DNA from 2 places in the Lysinibacillus sp. NPDC097214 genome. Region 2 is predicted to be linked to the other one. Evidence: riboswitches for the same ligand, from Rfam matches in the RefSeq annotation. Region 2 holds a riboswitch; the other holds the start of a gene.
The links. A riboswitch is a leader RNA that binds a small molecule or an ion and turns the genes downstream of it on or off. The one in region 2 is predicted to bind preQ1.
Positions count from the first base shown of each region.

Region 1 (3,205 bases), on a different contig from region 2:
AGGAGTCCAGTATTGAAGTAACGATCACATTTATATATTCTAACGGTTGTGCAAATTCCCCTTCAGAAATCCCAATAACAGACATACTAGCTTTAGCTCGATTTAAAAGTTCAGGGTATACCTCTTCCTTAGAGCCGAAATAATGAAACAGTAATCCTTGGCTAATTCCAACTGCGTCGCCGATTTCTTTAGTTGTAGTTCCTTGATAACCGTTTCTAATAAACAATCTAAGCCCGCGTTTAGAATTTGCTCCCGCACTATGTATAGTAAAAAGCCACACCTGATTAGATGTGATTTAACTTTTCTACAAAAATGTTCACTTTAGTCCCCCTTTTTACATTTAACGCATATGATGCAAATGAGGTTAGTGCTGTTCCCAAAAAGGAGGAATATCATGAATAATGATGATATCGATTTAAATCAGCCGTCTTATTCACAAGAGAAACAAAATGCAACAACTACAGGAAATATTGATACAATCATTTCTAATCTATGTGACAGTCTATTTGCTTTTGCTCTGGATTTCGCCTTAAATGCCTTAGAGTATACAAAAGAATTGGATGAGGAATTAGAATATACAGATGAATTCAAGCAACAAGTAGACGATTTAATTTTGGAAATAGAAGAAATTAGAAATATTTTAGAGGGGTAATTTCAAATCGGAAACAGGGTAGTGATATGTTTACGTACTACTTTCGCGCCAAGACATCCTCACTATAAATATAAAAAAGGAGAGGTGTCTAAAATGCAAAGCTTTCAAGATATGTGTACAAAATTTGCACAGATTGCGAACGGAAAAGCTTCTGTGGAACATGGCGTATGCTCAGTAAAACTTCCTCGAAACCTTCATGTGAAGATTCAAGGTCGCCCAAGTCGTAGTGCACTTCATGCTGGAATAACGTTCGAATCGCTTGATGTCTATGGAAATGCACTTAACTTAGGTGAAATAGTAGTACGCCAAGAGGAATTACAGCCATTTGTTAAGGCACTCGCAGAAAATAACTTAATTATAAGTGCTGTTCATAATCATTGGATATATTCGGATCCAACTATTTTGTACGTCCATTTTCAATCAATAGAGCCTCCATTAACCTTTGCTCAAAAATTTGCTCAAGCATTTAGTGTTTTACAAAACTATTGAAATGGTCACTTGTTAAAAGAACTAAGCAGTTCTTTTAACAAGTGACCCGATAGACACGACTTCTAACTTTCAAGGTTACTTATCATCTGCTATTTTTGTATAATTTTCTAGTAAGTGTACAAGTCCCTTTTCATAGATACATTGTCATTAAGGGGCTTTGAGCAAGATCTAACTATTATCGTATATTTTTTACCCTTTGCTATTTACAAATAAGCATGAACATTGATATGATTGCATTTGCTTTACGTGGTTCGTAACCATCCCACGCAAAAAAACTAAGGAGAAATAAATATGAAAATTAAATTTTTAGCTACGAGTGGCATTATTGCAGCGCTCTACATTGCTATAACATTGCTAGTCACACCATTTGGCTTTACCGAGGTGCAGTTCCGTATATCGGAAATGTTTAACCATCTAGTTGCGTTTAATCCGCGCTTTGCCGTTGGAATCATTATTGGTGTTTTTATCTCCAATATCTTTTCACCACTTGGCATTTACGATTTAGTTTTCGGTGTAGGCCATTCGATGATTACACTTGGGTTGTTCATTCTTATTTGTAAATTTGTCAAAAATATTTGGGCACGTTTAATCATCAATACATTGTTATTTACTTGCACAATGTTCATCATTGCTTTCGAATTGAACTTAGCTTTAGAATTACCATTCTTCTGGACATGGTTAACTGTTGCTGCAGGTGAATTTGTTGTTTTAGCGGTTGGTGCACCGATTATGTATCTATTGAATAAACGCTTAAACTTCAAAAATTTAATTTAACTGACGGATCTTATCGAGCCGTATTTAATGAAAAGAGGGACGGTTTCACCGTTCCTCTTTTTTGTTGTATTTAATCCTTTTCATTCTCATCGCCTAATTTTCCAACATAATCAATCAAAGCATGAAGAAGTATTAGAGGTATAATGGAGTTCAATGCGATCGCAAGCATCCCGAACACAAAGCCAATAATGGTTGTCCGAATGACACCAGATAAACTCTGATATGTATGCGCAAGACCAAATATTATTGAAGTACACAATAGAACGAACCAAATTGACCATTCTGGAAATAGTGCGTTAAATGCAAATATAAGAAATCCACGGTAAATAATTTCTTCTGTGATCCCCGCTGTCCATGCCACTAGATTCCAGATAACTTTGTCTTTCTTTGTAACAGGTAGTAACTCAGTAAACGCTTTATGCTTCATTTGTTTTTGCTTCATTAATATCATCTTACTTTTAACATTATTACTTATAAAATATCCAATCGCGTAATATAAAAGCAATATACTATATAATAGAGCTCCCACTATGACAATATATGTAACAATTGGTCCTAATGCTTCTGTGTTAATACTCGGCATTATTACGCGTAGTTCTTCTAAAGTAAGTTCAGAATTTGCCACTACTATTAAAATAATAAGTGTCGGTAACCACAAACCTAGCATAACAATCTTATAATAGTGTATTCTGCTTGCTGGATTAGTCCGAACACGTATTTTAAATCTTTGATATAACCAATAACCTATAATTGGTTCATATAAAAGAGTAAACCCAATGAATCCCCATAACAGTATGTTCATTTTGTTTTATACTCCTTTAGCATGTTCTCTATTTTTTCAATTAACCATTCTCCCTCTTGTTTACTAAATGGTGACGGAAATAACATGCTATCCAACTGTATCTCCATTAGTTTTGGTTCTGTTAGTAACCGATTAAATAGTTCATGTGGTACTTGAGAAAAAAGCCCTTCGAGAATAGTATGTACTTCGGTATCCGTAAATTGGTTCTTATAAGCTATTTTTAATTGATTTATAATGTTTATTAATTGTGTATCATAACGAACGTTGTGACCGTTTGATACAGCATAAATCTCATCTACAACTTCATTTGGTAAATAATCCTTTAACCATCGCTGTTGAGATTCCATATGTAAATTATTTTGAATTAATGCAATAAATATCTCTGGTTCGATTACCTGATTTGATTGCGCTAACGAAATTGTGTATTCAAGTAGTTCAATATTCTTTTTAATTTCCACCAATTTACGGAGCATTTCCCCCTTTTGGTA
Region 1 covers NZ_JBNNSS010000006.1:338,037-341,241, forward strand. Annotated here, with positions in the region: gene ACQKMI_RS16215 (TetR/AcrR family transcriptional regulator) at 1-226, opposite strand, end outside; gene ACQKMI_RS16220 (hypothetical protein) at 395-652, shown strand; gene ACQKMI_RS16225 (DUF1259 domain-containing protein) at 746-1,141, shown strand; PreQ1 riboswitch class I at 1,382-1,426, shown strand; gene ACQKMI_RS16230 (QueT transporter family protein) at 1,433-1,915, shown strand; gene ACQKMI_RS16235 (CPBP family intramembrane glutamic endopeptidase) at 1,986-2,717, opposite strand; gene ACQKMI_RS16240 (MerR family transcriptional regulator) at 2,714-3,205, opposite strand, start outside.
Region 1: linked by a shared signal. The riboswitch ahead of ACQKMI_RS16230 (QueT transporter family protein) and the one ahead of queC (7-cyano-7-deazaguanine synthase QueC) in region 2 are both predicted to bind preQ1.

Region 2 (3,205 bases):
ACCTCTTTTATTCCCCCAAACAAGGGCATGCAACTGTGGCAGTACTTTGACATCTTTTAATTCTTCATCTTTAATCACTCTATCAATCAGCGCTTGATATTTATCTAATAAATGTTTAATTAACCGTGAATTGTCAGTCGTCGTGAGATCATCATTACCGACTTGCAGATAAAAAGGAATCATTGGATATCGATGGTGAATTTGTTTAGCATACTCGTAATCCTCTTGATTAAAAACGACTATTTTGAGGGATACATGGTGATTACTGTTTCGATTTTTAAGTTTTTCGAAGATATCAGAGAGCACCGAATAGTCTGTGGTCATTCCAGAACTAGGTGGCTTTGGAGAAATTGTCAGTTCATCAATCTCATACATCCATTTTTGCCACCTACTTCCCTGTGTTTCCACACCGACCTTTATGTCGTTTTCTTTTAAAATGGCAATGAGCTTCTCCAAATTTTGGATGAGTGCAGGATTGCCGCCTGAAATCGTGACAAATGAAAAGCCGCTGCCTCCAAGACGTTTCAACTCAGACCAAATCTCTTCCGCTGTCATTTGGACAATAAGATGCTTTCCACTGCCATCCCACGTAAACGATGAATCACACCAAGAACAGGAATAATCACAGCCGGCAGTTCTCACAAACATTGTCTTTTGGCCAACTACCATTCCCTCACCTTGAATCGTCGGTCCAAAAATCTCGATAACAGGTATCTTACTCAACTTCCATCCACTCCCGTCTCGCTTCTGCATAGCTTGTCGGAGTTTCATATAGCCGGATAAACTCTACACGCGCACCGTTATATCTTTGTTCTTCAAGCAAGGCCGCAGCCAACTTTTCGTAAATCCAAACAACAATGTTTTCTGCCGTCGTATTCATAGGTGGAAGCGTTTCATTTAAATAACGATGATCCAAATGAATCTCTATTTTTTCTTTCCATATTTCTTTTATATCACCAAAATCAATCATCAAACCGCGTTCATCTGTGTATCCACTTACTCCTAATATTACGCGATACGTATGACCGTGCAGGTTTTTACATTTCCCCTCGTAATTATGTAAATGATGAGCAGCATCGAAGGTAAATTCTTTGCTTACGAGAACACGCTTTGCATGATAGTTCAATTGATTTCTTTGAATATCTTCATCTAATTTTTGGAGCTTATCGACGATTCTAAAATCTGACATGATTTAAGACTCCTTCTTTGTAACTCAAATACTCATCAAGGCCTTTTTTTCGCAGTTGGCATGCCGGGCATTCACCACAGCCATCTGCTATTACACCGTTATAGCAAGTCAACGTTCTTTCTTGAACAAAATCGAGTGCCCCAAACTGGTCAGCAAGCTCCCATGTCTGTGCCTTATTCAACCACATCAACGGTGTATCAATTACAAAGGTATCATCCATCGATAAATTTAACGTTACATTCAAGGATTTAATAAAAACATCTCGGCAATCCGGATATCCGCTAAAATCCGTTTCACAAACGCCAGTTACAATATGCTTAGCGCCTACTTGGCTCGCTAAAACGCCTGCAAATGAAAGAAAGAGAAGATTTCGGCCAGGTACAAAAGTCGATGGAAGCTCACCATTTTCTCCGTCTTCTACCTTTATGTCTTGACGTGTCAATGCATTCGGAGCAAGCTGATTCAGGAGTGACATATCAAGAATGTGGTGCCTAACACCGAGCTCCGCAGCTATCATCTTCGCACATTCAATTTCAAGACGATGTCTTTGACCATAATCAAAAGTTACTGCCTCAACCTCTTTAAAACGTTCTTTTGCCCAGAACAAACAAGTTGTACTGTCCTGACCTCCACTAAATACAACAATTGCTTTTTCCTGCTTCATCTATAAAAACTCCCTTATATCGAAAAAACAGCACTCTAAGAGAAAGTGCTGCTTTCTTCTTAGTTTTTTTTAGAGGGTAGCTAAATACCTCTTTCTTGATTGAACTATTCAATTCCTCATTTATCGATAATCAAATTTTTCTGGATTAAGATCGTGGTTCATTAAACGACATATAAAAATTGTGTACTTTGGTTACCTAATAATGTTATATCCTTCAATCCTTCTTCGTAGCTTCGGCCAGACATAAAAAAACCTCCTTGTAAAATGTTTCCCAACACTTTTCAAGAGAGGCATTACCAATCGTTCTATTAAAACATAAGTAAAAACATAAAAAAAAGCCACGTCCGATATGGACATGGCATATTATCATGTTTCCATAGTTTTTTATAGAGGGTATCAGCTATGAACCTCTCCCGTTCTAGTCCGGGCATTCTTTTCTTCAATATAATACAAAAAATAGTACAAAACGTCAAATGGATTTTTTTTATAAAATTTTCCCATACATGTTTTTCTGAAAAAACCACTGTAATATTGCCCTAATCCTGACGAATTACTTGCATTGCAAAGCGAGTTTCTGGTCGAAAACTAGTTGTTCCGTCGAAAGGAATACCGAACTATCCAATGAAAAGCTCATGGAGTGTTTCGGAATAGTTCGGTTTTTCTAATTATCGTGTTTTGTTAATTTAGAGATTATTCGGCTTTACAAATGAACCATTTAGTTATGTTCCAGCCTCTTATTCATCACGATCAAGTGACTCTTTCACAAATGTAGGAAGTGCAAATGCACCAACGTGTAAATCTGTATTGTAATATTTCGTTTTTAGACCAAATTTGTCCCAAGCATCTACTTGAATATCTTTAATTGGATGTAATGCTTTTGAAGCAAATCCGAATAGCCAGTGTCCCGATGGGTATGTTGGCATATGGAATTGATATACGCTCGCGATTGGGAAAATACCTTTAATTTTTTTATGTGCTTTACGCATGTTTTCTGCATACTCGGCAAAGTATGGTGATTCATGTTGGTTAATTAAAATTCCTTTTTCATTTAATACACGGTAACATTCTTTATAGAAAGCTGTTGTAAATAAACCTTCGCCGACTGAAATTGGATCAGTAGAATCTACTAATATTAAATCGAATGATTGATCAGCTGCGTTTTGAACATAAGCTAAGCCATCATCGAAAATCATTTCCATACGTGGATCTTCTTCAACACCAGCAGCTGTAATTGGAAGATATTTTTGGCTCAAACGAAATACTAACTCATCGATTTCTACCATTACTACTTTTTCAACTGATTCGTAACGTAGTACTTCACGAGCAGTACCTCCATCACCACCACCGATAAT
Region 2 covers NZ_JBNNSS010000004.1:198,640-201,844, reverse strand. Annotated here, with positions in the region: gene queE (7-carboxy-7-deazaguanine synthase QueE) at 1-723, opposite strand, end outside; gene queD (6-carboxytetrahydropterin synthase QueD) at 716-1,189, opposite strand; gene queC (7-cyano-7-deazaguanine synthase QueC) at 1,176-1,853, opposite strand; PreQ1 riboswitch class I at 2,224-2,270, opposite strand; gene speE (polyamine aminopropyltransferase) at 2,588-3,205, opposite strand, start outside.